Regions from separate parts of the Brevibacillus sp. SKDU10 genome, predicted to be linked through region 3. Evidence: predicted binding sites of a transcription regulator. Region 3 holds the regulator's gene; each other region holds the start of a gene.
What was found. The regulator LexA, encoded in region 3, represses DNA repair genes until DNA is damaged. The targets are predictions, from matches to a motif close to CGAACATATGTTCG.
Positions count from the first base shown of each region.

Region 1: the regulator LexA is predicted to act here: its motif matches at 3,143-3,156, upstream of AYJ08_RS09450 (sigma-70 RNA polymerase sigma factor region 4 domain-containing protein).
Region 2: the regulator LexA is predicted to act here: its motif matches at 1,713-1,726, upstream of AYJ08_RS17440 (YolD-like family protein).

Region 1 is NZ_LSSO01000142.1:6,940-12,082, forward strand. Features, by position in the region: gene AYJ08_RS09435 (DNRLRE domain-containing protein) at 1-1,447, shown strand, start outside; gene AYJ08_RS09440 (coiled-coil domain-containing protein) at 1,663-1,980, shown strand; gene AYJ08_RS23505 (hypothetical protein) at 2,062-2,217, shown strand; gene AYJ08_RS09445 (hypothetical protein) at 2,214-2,510, shown strand; gene AYJ08_RS09450 (sigma-70 RNA polymerase sigma factor region 4 domain-containing protein) at 3,224-3,757, shown strand; gene AYJ08_RS09455 (hypothetical protein) at 4,123-5,143, shown strand, end outside.
Region 2 is NZ_LSSO01000184.1:579-5,721, forward strand. Features, by position in the region: gene AYJ08_RS17425 (PLAT/LH2 domain-containing protein) at 1-358, shown strand, start outside; gene AYJ08_RS17430 (hypothetical protein) at 466-750, opposite strand; gene AYJ08_RS17435 (hypothetical protein) at 839-1,585, opposite strand; gene AYJ08_RS17440 (YolD-like family protein) at 1,746-2,084, shown strand; partial or broken gene AYJ08_RS24575 (sporulation protein YhbH) at 2,149-2,301, shown strand; gene AYJ08_RS17450 (hypothetical protein) at 2,598-3,011, opposite strand; gene AYJ08_RS17455 (DUF2935 domain-containing protein) at 3,881-4,714, shown strand; gene AYJ08_RS17460 (YmaF family protein) at 4,832-5,143, opposite strand, start outside.
Region 3 is NZ_LSSO01000090.1:67,829-72,971, reverse strand. Features, by position in the region: gene AYJ08_RS05705 (HelD family protein) at 1-1,390, opposite strand, end outside; gene AYJ08_RS05700 (fluoride efflux transporter FluC) at 1,468-1,830, opposite strand; gene crcB (fluoride efflux transporter CrcB) at 1,817-2,221, opposite strand; fluoride riboswitch at 2,282-2,341, opposite strand; gene AYJ08_RS05690 (DUF896 domain-containing protein) at 2,400-2,594, opposite strand; gene yneA (cell division suppressor protein YneA) at 2,673-3,050, opposite strand; gene lexA (transcriptional repressor LexA) at 3,211-3,831, shown strand; gene AYJ08_RS05675 (DUF456 domain-containing protein) at 4,218-4,706, opposite strand; gene AYJ08_RS05670 (hypothetical protein) at 5,058-5,143, shown strand, end outside.

The DNA.
Region 1 (5,143 bases), on a different contig from region 3:
CTCAGCTCTACGGATTAGACAATTCCAAGGTTATGGGGATTTGCCAGTTCACTTATTCCTTGTCAGTCCGCGTGATCTTTTATCTGAGCTGATCGTGAATAGGGTGCAATTGATAAGTCGTATATCTGTGAGACAGTCAGCTCACCATGATACAGCAGGCTATTTGAAGGTCTTCACAAAAGAAGCTTTCTGGATGGAGAGTAGTCTATTTGTAAGTGTGCCAGACAGGCCTTCTCACATCTATATCTTAAATAGAGAAGATGTAAATTCTAAGCTAGCAGTAAGACGCGAGGGCCGGCCATATCCGGAGATTCATTCAACTCTATTCATTAATCGGGATGTAACCGTTGGAGAAGTGATTGTACGGCAATCATCTAAAATAGATTTCTTTTCCGATTTGACTGTAAATAGAGACGATTTGCATGCTTCCTTATCGGTCTATAATGGCTTTGACACTTTAGGATTTTTATCTGTTAGGGTAGAGGATCAGGTAGATTTATCAGCAAGTGGATTTGTAAAATTCCATGACAGCTTGTCAGGTATGCTGCTAGTCCATAAAACCCACATGCATGGCAGCTTGAATGTGGTGTATGCATCCCATCTTGCCGCTTCCCTTCACGTTCGGATTGCAGAAGATGAGCAATTAAAAGCAAAACTAGCAGTAAAGTCTAGAAACAATCTTTTATCAAATTTATCTATTTATCCTAAATTTGATGTTCCTTCTCATATATTTGTTCTCTCTGGATATATTACAGGACACTTAGCTATTCCCTATCAGAAAGGAAAGGATGTACCTTCTTTTGTCACTATTAGGGTAAAAGCTGTCTCAGATTTAGAGAGTTTGAATCAGGTTCAATCAGGATATTTAGGGTCAAGTATTCAGGTTCGCACTAGTAGACAACATGATTTTCCTTCTACATTGGCCGTTCAATTACAAGACAGATCCGAATGTTCTGGTCACTTGGTGGTAAACGCCTTAGGGAAAGCTGATGTAGAAGGCCAAATTAGTGCCCGTAAAATGCGTTACGCCTTTCTGTGGTGTTTCTTTGCCGTTCGATTATCGGACTCTGCTTCAGTAGACAGTAATCTGATCGTTCGAGTAGCTGATGGAAATGATTTGCATTCAACAATTTCCATCAGAGTATTTTCAAATGCCAATCTTTTAAGTCATGTCGCTGTCAGACGAGAGGATTTCTCTGAATTGCTTTCCTTACTCCTCCTAAAAGAGCATCGTAATCTCTTAGGAACAATGGCTATTCGGGTTCAAAATAATGCCGATATTTGGTCATCTATGGAAATATGGGAAAAATCCTTACTGAGCGGAAGTATTAGCGTACGAAAGAACATTGACTCCGATCTCTCATGCTCATGTATCATTAACGTATACAGTGAGATTGAAAGTCATATTGATGTCGTAGCTGAATATGGGTATGTCTTTATTATGTAAGAGTAATAACCTCTGTCCTTCGTGGCAGGGGTTAATTTTTTACTCATTTTACTTATATTAAAAGATGTTAAAATACATGTGATGCCTGATGTACAAAATCGTTTCACGCAAGTCCAGTCTTAAGCATCGAAAACGATGCAACTTTCCCTAGCCTATACGAGGATCAGCCTTGAACTTTACGTAACGTTTACAGACAAAAAGAAGGTGAAATGAGCATGGATGCGAATGTGATGATCGCCATCATTGGAGGAGCAGTATCCCTTAGTACAGGTATTATCGGTTATATATCTGGCCGCAATAACAATCAAAAAGAAGTTAGTATCTCAGATCGTCAATTATTATCGCAAGCTGAACAGACATTTCGAGCAGAATTGCGAGAGGAATTGCGAATCTACAAGGAAGAAATCAAGGCATTAAAACAAGAGATTGAGGTATTACGGCAAGAAAACTTCAAACTTCTGACGGAAAACAGATCGCTTAATACAAAAGTGGAATCGTTAATGCTGCGTTTAGATGGGGATCACACTGATTAGAAATGAGGATAAGCTATGATCGATACAAAATCAGCAGAGGGGAATGAAAAGGACTTGAAACGAAAGGGAGGGGCCATTTGAATGCTGACCAAAGCCTTGATTGATCTTACTCGTAACGGTTATGTAACTGATAATACCTGGGCTGAAAAAGTAAAAAGTCGAATGTTAGCTCTGAGTAAGCGTAGCTTTCTTATGATGTTGGTATTACAACGTATCCGAACAGGTGAAGGCAAATGACAGATTTTATATTGGAAAAAGCTCAGCTACTTATTTTATTAGCCTTCTTAACAGAATCCTTAACAGAAATAATAAAAGGATTGTTTTCGAAGTGGGTTAAAGACCAAATGACTTATTCTATTTCCATCTTAATAGGAATTATCCTCTGCTATGCTTTTGAGCTGAATCTTTTTGGCCTCCAACATATGTGGAAACATGTCTCTATCATTTCGGCTGGACTAATTGTGAGCCGAGGAGCCAATTATGTGCATAGCTTTGTCAAGATTGTAGGCATGCTACAAAAAGGACGCTAGTTGATACTAACAGCATATTTGCAAGCAGCTTAAGAATGTATCATGTTACTTTTCCAAAAACGATAGTTGGTAGAAAAGAAAAAAGAGCTAATGGCGATTGATTCGTTATTGGCTCTTTTTATGTATGCGAAGAAATGCTTTTTTAACTAGTGAGAACGTACATTCCTGCTTCTGGGTAATTTATAAGTGGAAATATCGTGCAACTTTTCAAAAGGTTGTATCGACTACTATAGTATTTGCTACTGAAGGACTATTACCTTAGATGTAAAAATATAGTTGATACCTTGGGTCTTAAACGTACAATCTGCTTTTAGTCCTGTAATACTTTAGGTGATAAGTCCTTGCAAATCAAGATTTACTGATCTAAAAGTACGCCAGAGTGGAGTTGTAACAAACAAAGATCTTAGCAAGGGGAGGTGAAAATACGAGTTGAAAAAACAAATGTAGAGAATTAGGGGATTTTCTTACTTATACATATACTTCCTAAGAATAAATTACTAAGGTTAGTTAGATCATGTCAGCATTTACTTATATATAGAAGTGAAATCCTTTGGTATCAACTATCCATCAATGACAACACGCAATATGCAACAAAATTAAGAGTTCTCTATTCTTCTAATACCTAATATGCACAAATATAAGTTTCTCTAGTAACCAATTATCAAAGTTGATTAGCTCTCATAATATTTGTAGTCGTTAGGAGGATTTATGATATGGAAAAAGCCAAAGGCACTGAGGAAATCCTAGATATTGGAATTTTAAACCCAATATTTGATTTTGTGTTGTCAGGGGTCCACATAGCAGATAGAGAGGATGTAAAGCATGATTCTATTGTAAGAATATTAACTGCAATGAATAAAGGAGCTATTAAAAAGGATCTCTTTACTTTTTCTCATACGGTAATTAGAAGAACTGTCATGGATTACTACCGGAAAAAAAGACGAATGATTATACAGAAAAGTACGATGGTTCATTTTTGTGATGGGACCGACGATGAAAAAGGATCGACTGTTGATCATTTCTATGGTGTAGATTATGAAGCGGGCTACGGATTGGCTGATGTGCGCAATGATTATCTGTTTCATAAACACCTATTTACAAACCAAGAACAGAAGATTATTAGCTACATGCTATTTACCGAAGACGGAATAGATATGAAGCCAACGCAAATTTCCAATCAATTAGGGTTAAATAAGTCCCACGCCTCACGAGCCATGAACAAACTTAAGCACGTATGTTTGGTGTGATTCTGATAAAAAGAGGAGACGAAATCCATTCCATAATAAATATATCATTATGCTAATAAATCTGCAATCTAACTAGGAGGAATTTTCGCAACTTTTTAAAGACATAAAACGACAATATTTAGCAAAAAAGCAAAAAAACATGAATTTCTAGTAAAAATGTATACCAAGTACAGCAAATATTTAGATTTATTGCATCTTTTCAATGATATAGATCGACTACTTTTACTATAAATGAAAATTTACCAGACATGTAGGTATGCGATCTATGCCAGGGTCGGATGACGAGCTTACCCCGATCATTATTTTTACATGAGCATTTTATGATACACGATTACCTAAAGAAAGCATGAAGGAGAGTTAACCCAATGTTAGCTAGATATGTAGTAGGCGGAAGATTAGACCCTCCCTATTATCCTACCAAGACAAGAGCCCATTTTATCGGAAGAGATATTTATATAAAAGGGATGAGAAGCTCTGGTACTAAGAGAGTAATTACCGATACTTTTCATTTATCACACGATGTAGAGCTGTATGCGATATCTATAAAATCCGATATTATCACACCCTCAGATTATTGGAATCTTCTCATTGGGAACGAATTGATTGCTAAAAATATTTATTGTAAAAACTTTGAAGAGGGACTCTATTTTCAAGTCGCTCACCCTATTAAGGCCGGGACTATATGTAAATTAGAATTCTATACAGAGGCTGGCGACAGAAAACAAATAGAGGTTATGTTTCATCTTCTCTGTGATCCAGAAGCTGAACCAATTTTGACTGGAACCGTTGATAATGGAAATTATCCCGATCCGCTACCTCCTGATCCGGTTCCCGTACCCATTCCGGATGACGATGATACTTGTAAAAATCCAATTGTATGGAAGCCGTATGCAACAGCAGCAGAAGCTGAAAAATGGTGTAATAGCATAAATATTGATGCTAATTTTCAACGAAATGTTTACGCAGCTAATTATGTAACAGAAGGACTTGTTCATCTTTTGAATCACTGTTGCGGCTTCAAAACCATGATCACTAAACATAAACTCACGATAAATATCAAGGATGCAAAAGGCGCAAATGGTTACTTTAATCCTCCCACTGGAGAGGTTGTTGTGAACAAAAAATACGATTTTGCCAATGCGGATAAGATTGCACTAGCAGAATATCAATCTGGCCAAAAATCGTCTCCTCATAAATTACGAACGATTATCCATGAAATAGGTCATTGGCTACATTTTCATAATGTAGGGGCTGATCAATTTTACCGATTTTCAGCGCTTGATCCTGACAATTATGGTCCGAAAACCATCTTGTCGTACTCAGAGGCTACTTATATTGGGAATCATCTCTGTAGCTATGCGACCAGTTGGTATCCAATCGAATTAA
Region 2 (5,143 bases), on a different contig from region 3:
TCATCAGGTTTCAGAAGTTCAAAAAGCTCAAAAAAATTACACTTTGGAAATTAAGACCTCTGAATCTACAGATGCGGGAACTGACTCAAATATTAAAGTTACTATCAGGGGATCGAAAGGTTCTTTTACGAAAGAGTTAAATGGTACTTTTGAACAAGGAGATCTTGAAACGTTCTATCTTTCTGGAACAGATGTTGGGGAAATTCGGTCCCTAACTTTGATTAGTGATGGAAAAGGTTGGAAATCTGATTGGGAAGTGGAATATGTCATACTTAATGGTCTAAAGAAAACGGTTAATTCTTGGGTAAGCCTTAAGGGAAAAGCAGGTAGTTTAGATATTCCTTTATCAAATAAATAAGTCATAAAAAAACAGAAAAGCTCTCCGGCGGAAATTAAACCGTTGGAGGGCTTTTCTGTTTTTTTATCTAACTTATTATGTTTCTCTTAAAAAAAGTAGGGTTTCCCTTATCTGTATCTGCCTGGATTGCGAAAATCATAGTTGATTACATTAATTTTTTTGGTTGTTTTTGGGTTTTCGATAAAACTAATAGTCGCATCATCCTCGTTGTATATCCATATATCCCCAGATTGTGTTGTTGAAATGTGGACTCGTGATTCCTTAGAATCCTTAACATAAACCGTTTTATCTACTGGGTTAACGTGTAAAAATAAATACCAAGTGGCAATCAATGCTAAATATAATAACAATACCAAGCCAAGTAGAGAATAAAGTGAAGGTTTCTTCTCCATATGTATCGCCCTCCCTAAATAGTTAATTGATTCCATAATAACAAAATTAAGAAAAATCAAAAATGCGCCAGAAGGCGCATTCTCTTTATTATTTATAGTCCTGAGACCATTGTAACCATCTTGTGGGCTTCTTAAAATTACCTTTGTGAGTAGCAACTATATTATCAGTAAAGCGATTTCTCTCGTCCATTGTCCACGTGCCTTCGTCATAAAAGCCAGTCCAGTAAAAGACACGAGTGTTATATGCAGAGCCTTCTGAAGGTCCTTTGAATTCTTCTTGTACAGTGAACTCTTTGGAAACTTCTACCCCAATTTGTGATTCAACTTCACTAGCTGCTGATGCTGGAGTATTTGCTCCTGCTGTAACGCTTGACTTTATTCTAGTTTGGGAACTTACCTTACTTGCTTCTTTTGAAGTAAGGGTTATTGTTTGGCCTCTCGCCACCGAAATAATTTGTATTGCTTGGGTTGGTTGATCGCTTCGAGTCGTTCTTAACACAGGAGAATCATAATAAGTAAACACTCCTTGAGGAGCGATCTCGCTTGGGGTGGTGTTGCTTTTGGGAGTAGACCGGGGAGTAGAATTTTCAGCTTCAAACACATCATGAATGGTAATCTCAGAAGCATCACCCGCTTGCTTTACAATTGCATTAATTTCTTCTTCAGAAACTTTACCGCGGAGGTCATCAGGGATATTTACTCGAATGTCTTGATTATTTTCCCCTTTTAGTTCTACTGCGGGGTTGGATTCTGCATAAGCACTAGTAGGAAGTGAAATAGAGAGAAGACTAAGCACACTCATAGCTGTAACTACAGTAGTTGCAAACTTCTTCATAAACGTATTACCTCCATATTTAATTTTCCAAAATCAAGAATATATTACAAAATATGGATTTTAATGTATATCGGACTAAAGTACCAATTCTAACCATTGTATAATCTCCTCATCATCTAATAAAATAAGAACATATATTCGTATTTAAGGAGATGTTTTGATGGCTAGCAAAATTCTTGATCCACTTGTAACGAAATTCATCTTGCCAGAACATGCAGAAATGTTACGTCAGTATCACGAGGATAAGAAACTGATCGAGAAACCGATCATTGAAGAGGATGAGTTGTCCGAGTTTTGCTACAGGATATCTGACTCGCGTCAGTATGACTACGCATTAACAATTAGCTGGTGGAAAGAAACAAAAGAGGGCAGAGGAGTAATTGAATCTGCTTGGGGCTGGGTAGAGAAGTTTGATTCAACGTATAAACAAATCAAGTTAAAGAATGATGAGGATTTTTGGTGGATACCTGTAGAGGATGTAGTGGATATTACTACATAATCAGTTTGTGATGAATATAATAAGAAGTAAGTTATTTTTAAGGTTAGTCCGTATATATCTTAGGGAGTTCAATCAGTATAATCGTCACAGCACTCTCATGTCCGCATATCGTCATATTAAAGATCCGAAATTCATGTACTCGATTATTCGGGAAAAAGGAGAGGTTTACAAGGCTCTGAAACAGTTTTTTGGTAAAAAAGAAATAGAGACTTACTAGAAAGAATAAAATTTTCAATAAAACCCCCTGCGGTTAATTATGCTGTATATCCTTATTGTAAAGGGAACAGAGATAATCCACCAGAAGGGGATTTTTTGTGATATATAATCTGTTTACATTGCTTGAATGTAAACCCGTGGTTAATTTTGATAAATTAACGGTTAAACTAACATAGTGGTTGCGAAAATGAAATTAATTTGACAAATAAGCATTCCTTTTGCTAGAGCATATCACTATCATTTGGGACAAAAAAAGAGACTGTTCCATCATAGAAGGAAGGTCTCTTTTTTCTTTACCTATTCTATAGAAAAGTCAGTCGTGGCTTCTATGAAAATACCATTGTGTGTACTACGATTGAGCATCTCTAAAGTATATTTTTTTCCCTTTTTTACATCCCATGTAGTGGAGGCAGTTCCATTTTTTTTCACATTAAATACCTTACCAACCTGATTTCCAGTATCATCCCAGAGGGTATATTTAATATGGGTTATAGAACCGTCGGATGACTGATCTACGGTAAGAGTCAAGGTATTACTGGAAGCTCTAAAAGTAGGTGTCTCATATTTCTTTTCTGGTTTTAATGTTCGGCTGTCACTAATAATAGAAGCTACTGCTACAGCAGTATTTTCAGATTGAATTTCCATTGCGATTGCGGGGGTAGCCGATACTAGTAAAGCAAGTACTGAAGCAATGCCAACTAATTTTTTCATTACCAATTCACTCCTTGATATGTATTTTATTTACAATTGTATATTATAAAAATATTCTGAATTTGTCTATAATATTTTGAATTTTTTCGGCAACTTTAGTGAAGAGCACAATTACCCCTGCGCTATAAATAAACAATTGAACTGTTATGCTGCTATAGTCTTCCATTGTTAATGATTTAAATCTTGCAAGGATAAATAGGTTGGTGGAGTGCCGTTCCTACCTTTGCAGCTACTGAGATCAATACTGTAAAAGTAACAAAATCTCAAGAAGACTTGATTGAACTTAAAATAGCTAATTTTTTAGGTTCGATACAGAGTTTAATTAATTTACTCGATAGTTCATATTGGATAACCTTACATTTACATGACAGAATTGTAAGAGTTCTATGTCTCAATTTGAAACCATTTTGTAAACCAAAGACAATGTGAATTTTTAACCGATACCTGTTGAAGAATGTGGTAGTGTGGAGAAAAATAAGTACCACTTTTTGATAGTTAGTTATAAATAAACGAGCAAATTGTTACGAAAAAACTCAGTATCATATGCTATTAGTTTTTAGAGGTGAAAATTTTATTTTGAAAGGTAAAGGTTAGTCACTCTGGGATGCTAGAGGATGTCAAATAGGCCTGTCTAAGTAACTGACAGGCCTATGTCTAATAAAATTATGCTTTAAATATTTAAAAACTACTAGTTTATGATAGAGGTGTTCAGTAAAACTTAATAAACAAGCAGATATAAAGTAAATTTTACAGTGTGTGGCATTAAGTAATTTAATCGACTATCCAATAATGAATGTGAGCAACAGACATTTGAGACACGCCTCTTGCATAAACTTAGAGAAATACATATGTTGGGGAGGATTCATTGGATGGCGGATGCATTTGTAATTAGATCACTTGAGGAAGTTCGTTTTTGGTCTAGGATAATGAAGGAACATTCGCTTTTTTTGAAGCTAGGTTTTAATTGTGACGATACCCAGTTAATCAATGAAGCTGAGTATTTTTACCATATATTCGAAGATATAGAAGCTCAAGCCCTTTCCTTATCAGAAGATACCGACCCCCAATATATATGTCAGTTCAATGCTCAAATTCTTCCTTATGTTAATCAAATTTGGGCTTTCAAAAGAAGGGTATTAGGTTTGATCATCTCCTGTCAAATTGGAGGTAATAACTTTCCATTATTAGTGGATCATGTTAGCCGAGAAGCTGCTTACTTTGCGAGGCGTTTGGAACAATTAAACACCGGAACCCTAGATCCTTTGCCGGATGCCATTATTAATGAAAATGTCTTCTTTCTTAAAATTATGGCTGATCATGCTAAATTCATTAATCACTTACTAGATCCTTCTGAAAGGAAATTGGTTGAGCAAGCTCGTGACTTTAGCCACGACTTTGATCAACTTCTATACCAAGCCATTGATTTAGATTCCATGAGTCCCCAATCTCAAACTGTTCCGTTACTATCGCAGTTTGTTGATCAGAATAGAGTGTCTGTCCGTCAACTCCGTGATTTTAAAAAAACTGCTCGCGATCTAATCGAAGCTTGTCGAATCAAGAGCATTATTCCTCCTCTTCTTGCCGATCATGTTTTTAGAGAGGCATCACATTTTCTTGAAATTTTAGATGCATTTGAAGAGGTATTAGAAGGGGCAACAAAACGGAGTAAACAAAGAAGAAGTACTCCTGAATCCGAGTGTTAGTCAAGAACCTATGTATTTAAAAGCTCACAAATGATTGTGAGCTTTTTTTGCTCACTTCTTGATTAGATTCCAAATGTGAATGAATATCATACTACTTGGCAAATCATGTCCCCATGTTTAAGGGATTTCATTTTCTGTTGCTCCTTTGTAATGATGGGTGTGAGGGCGTCTTCCGTTTACTGTTGTATACCCTTCAAAGTAATGAATATGTCCTCCACGCCGTAGTTGGATTGCAGGGCCGGTTGTACCTTCAATTACATGAGAATGACCATCATCAAATGAAGTAATCGTATAATAGCGATGAACGTGAGGAACACCTGTTGGGGCTGGTTCAGTTACCCCAATGTATTGATGATCATGACCATCATTAAATGATGTAGTTCCCGAAAACGGATGACGGTGTACAGGCATACCATTCCAAGAAGTAAT
Region 3 (5,143 bases):
ATTCATCTGAAATATCTTCACTAGTAAGCTTTCGTAAAAGCTCCCAATCCTGCAGAAGCTGGGTATACACAGTAAAAGCATCTATTTCTGGCCACTTCCCTAAATACAAAGCGAGCAATTCATCCATTTTCTTCTCGAACCGTAATAAGCTTGGCTTATCCAAATCAATTTTTGCTTCTCGTAAATGTGTAAACAATTGCTGGGTCATTTGTTGTTTAACATGCTTAGCTAAGGCTTCTATTCTCCGGTGATAGGGCAAATGAGCAAACTCATTAATAAACAACTGGCGAATATCTGCCTTTTTCATTTCAAACACATGCTTTGTCTTGTTATAAATAAATCGTAAATCCTTATAGGTAATCAGCTCATGCAACAAGTAATCCATATACTTATCTAGCATATTGCGACAATGAATAGAACCCTTAAAAGACATCCGATTCCACGTTTGACGCTTTTGTACCTGCTTACTAGCATCGTCTTCAAAGAAAAGCAACAATGGCTTGCTCGGATCAACAATTCGCCATCCTTTTGGTAAAAGTACCTTTACCTGTTTGGCAGCCCACTCTGAGAAAGTGGCTTGTTGTACATCCTCCACACCTAATTCGGGTAATACATCCGAAATATATGTTAAAAACAGCTTATTAGGAGCAAATACCATAAATTTCTTAGACGCAATCAAATGCTGGTAATTATAAATTAAATAGGAAAGGCGGTGTAATGCAATCGTAGTCTTTCCGCTTCCAGCTACCCCTTGAACCACAATAGCCCGATCTTTTTCTGCACGTATGATATCATTCTGTTCCGTTTGAATGGTAGCAACGATATCCTTTAATCGACTATCGTTATTTTGATTCAGACTAGAAGCTAAGAATTCGTCAATATAACCTTCTTCCAGAAAATCCTCTGGCGTCCCGATTTCGCGATTGATCGTCTCTTTTAACGCACCATCATAAATTCCTGTAATCCGACCATCTTCTATAGCAAAATTACGCTTAAGCTTTACTTCTCCACGTACAATTCCCTGTAATGTTCGGTAAAAAGCATCCTTGCTCTCCCCGCTATAATAAAGGCTAGCGATAGGTGCACGCCAATCTACTACAACACTATCCATTGTGTCGCGTTCTACAATCCCACGCTTTCCAATATATACGGAATCCATTTCATAGGTTTCGTCTTTCATGAAATCTACTCGACCAAAGTAAGGCTTTTTCACAGAGCTTTCCAGATGAAAGAGATCCCTAGCTTTCGAGGAATTGACTACTTGTTTGACATAATCGTCCGTTGCCTCTCGCAAATCCTCTCGCAGCTGTCCAATCTCCTTTTCAATCGTATGTACTGTTTTATCCAGCCGATCTTGTTCTTCCTTATATGCAGGATGATGAATGGTCACATGACTAACCTCCTTTTCATCAAACGAATATTTATCTTATCAAAATGAAAAAGCAATTCCAAGGATAATCTTAAAAATCACAAATGTACCCCGAGCAGCATCCCTAGTGCTGCAGATAAAATCCCCACAGAATAACTAATAAGCAAGTATATGAATCCTATCTGGTAACGTTTTGTTGTAACTAATGAATAGCTCTCCCACTTACATGTAGAAAAGGTCGTAAAAGCCCCCATAAAACCTGTGCCTGCCGTTACGATAAAAAATGGAGCTAAGGAAGAGCTTGTTAGTACCCCTAATAAAAAACAACCCAAAATATTAATACAGCAGGTCGCTAAAGGGAACATTCCTTTATAACGCTGATTGATCAGAGAACTGATTCCGTAACGAGCCATGGCCCCAAGACAGCCGCCCAATGCTGCTCCTATACTATTCAACAGCATCAGTATCGCTCCCTCTCTGTGCTAATTGGGTACCTATCCAAGAACCCAGCCATACCATCAATAAACCACCCCATAGACTGGCCAGCACATAGCAAATGGCAAGTCCATATTGATGCTGATGCCAAAGGGTAAGTGTCTCTACACTAAAAGTCGAAAAGGTCGTGAAAGAACCAATAAACCCTGTTCCTACTCCTAAGGTAAACCAAGCAGGCAGTTGATTTCGGGTTAAGAGATATTGATTGAGAACTCCCAATCCGATACAGCCTATCAAGTTAATTACTAGCGTACCTAAAGGAAATGACAGCTCCCACCAGCCCGATGTCCATGCTCCTACTAAATATCGAGATACAGCCCCCATCATTCCTGATAGTCCAACAATTAAAAAAGACATGCATTCTCTCCTTTATCCATTATTTTTCACATATATACAAATAAACTCCTACCAGCAATATTACTGGTAGGAGTCATTAGCCTATTGGCGCTTAGGGCGAACTCCATCGCCTCTTATTTACTTGTAAAAACCTGTTTCACAGCACTATTACTACGGATCATTGGAAAAATCACATAGACTAGTGCTTATGCTTAGGTTCCTCATCCTCTACATAACGGATCGAATCTAAACTAGATTTCAAGGAAGCCTTCATAGCATCAATGTATTTTTGACGAAGAGCTTGTTGCTCCGCTTTTTCTTCTGGAGTTAAGCCAACACCCTTCGATTTCTTGGCTAATTCATTAATACGTTTTATTTCTGCATCAGTAACCAATGGTGATACCTCCTCAACTAACTTCTCTTTATTATAACACAAGACCAAAGGAGAGGAGATATAAATTATGGCTTTCGCTTATCGGTATACTGGAATAGCTAGATTATTTCCTGCATAAATCATGGGGCTATCTAACTGATTTTGTTTCATGATCTCATCCATTAGTTCTCTGGCTGATAGCCCAGATTCCTGTTGATAAGCTTGTGCAATACTCCACAGCGTATCACCTGGCTGAATTGTAATGACTAAAGCTGCCTGCTGTGTATGAGGAGCCGCAATAGCCACTTTCTCTTTTCCAAAAATCATGCTGCCTGCTGCAAAAGATACTATGATCAGCAATAACGTTACGATTGCTTGCCCTCGCGTTATCCCTTTTCTATGATGTACCAATGTGTTCTTACTCGTCATTGTTTTATCTTTATATAGATTCTGACAATTGCTAGATTGTACCATCATTATCATCACCCTCGCAAACGTTTGTTCTCATTTCGATAACATCATCATAATGCGAACAAACATTCCTGTCAAGCGAAAGAATCGAACTAATGTTTGTCGAACGCAAATTCTCATGGTATAATGTAGAAAATATCTGGATCGAGAGAATGAGGTGTTCGAAATGTCCAAACTCTCCAATCGCCAACAAGCGATCATTGATTTTATTCGTAAGGAAGTAAAAGATAAAGGTTATCCCCCGTCTGTTCGAGAAATCGGTGAAGCCGTAGGACTAGCTTCCAGTTCCACTGTTCACGGTCATCTCGCAAGACTTGAAAAGAAAGGCTTAATCCGCCGTGATCCTACTAAGCCACGTGCTATTGAATTATTGGACGAGACTCGTCTACAGGACGATTATGAAAGCTCCATCGTTCGAGTACCAGTGGTTGGTAAGGTAACGGCAGGTCAACCTATTACAGCTATTGAACAGGTGGAAGAATATTTCCCATTGCCAGAAAACATCGTTACGTCTGACAATGTGTTCATGTTGCGCGTTATGGGAGAGAGCATGATCGAAGCAGGCATTTTAGATGGCGATTATGTAATTGTCCGCCAACAAAATGTAGCGAATAACGGAGATATCGTGGTAGCCATGACCGAAGAGGATGAAGCAACTGTAAAACGTTTCTTTAAAGAGAAAACTCACTTCCGTCTACAACCGGAAAACTCACAGCTAGAACCAATCATTTTAGATAATGTGACGATTTTAGGTAAAGTAATTGGCGTTTACCGCCTTTTCCACTAGTGCATTGGATTTTTAACTTCTCACGTGCTTACACGTACAAACTCTTGGTGAAGATCATACTCGCCAAGAGTTTTTTACTACTCAAATTTATTGTTCGTAACGGTTTATTTTATGCTCCACTCTGCCTAGCTCCTTGATACCTTTCGTGTTTCTCCTATTATTGGCTTATATTTAGGTGTAAATTAGCTACATAGCCACTTAAAACAGGTTTCTTTTTTAGCAAGTCTTCAAGCAAGTCTTCAAACAAGCCTTCTCTAATCCTGATGTGTAAACACAAATAAACCGAGATTGCCGTTTTCCCTACAGTAAATGATAGAGAATTTGACAATCTCGGTTTTATGGAATGGATCACACTCAAAATCCAATGTAACGATCCACAATAAGTTTTACCAAGCAACAATAAAGAACCAGATAATCATGATGAGTTGGATAGAGATTTTCATGATGACACTGCTAAAGAAACCTATAAGACTTCCTATCGCTATCTTAAAAGCTCGTTCTGCCGGTTGTTTTTGCATCAGCATTTCAATTAATAATACAAATATAAATGGGAGAATAATCATACCAAATGGCGGAAACGTAAGTACACCAATAATAACACCTAATATTGACCCGATTGCTGATGCTTTTGAGCCACCATATTTTTTAACAAAGTACATATTAGTCAATAGGTCAGCACCAAATAACACCACACTCAAAATTCCCATTCCCCACCAGAAGGAAACCGGCAATCCTGCTCCAGGCTCTGCAATCGCGAATTGATATAGTAAAAAACCGCCCCATAACATGATCGTATCAGGTAACACTGGGAAGAAAATACCAGCAATACTTAGACCAAATAGAAGTATAACGATCAACCATAATAAAACATCCATGTTTAAACCCCCTCTTTGTTGCATCTGACCCGTTTTCTATATGTACGTTTCAGTGCTCTCCTACGTTTCATTTTTACTAGGAGTTTCCTTTTTCTTGTTCGCTAAACGTGTCTTTTCCTACATATACATGGTCCTGCTCTTTTTTATGATCTCGTTTTTAGCAAAGCTTGACCTATTTACCTGTAGCGCTCTTTACCGGCTCCCTTTTTCCACTTCATACAGGCAAAAGGACAGCAAGAAAAAGGTATAAGGACAACAGGTGAAATGTTACATTTAGAGAAATTAATACTATACACTAAATTGTCCCCGCTCCAAGCCTGTATATCCTATTTCGGAAAGGAAGGTTGCAAGATGCACAAAATCGTTTGTTCTTTATTGGCAGTACCAATTGTTTTCTTACTGTCCTCGACTAGCTATGCGGCTTTAGATAAGCATAG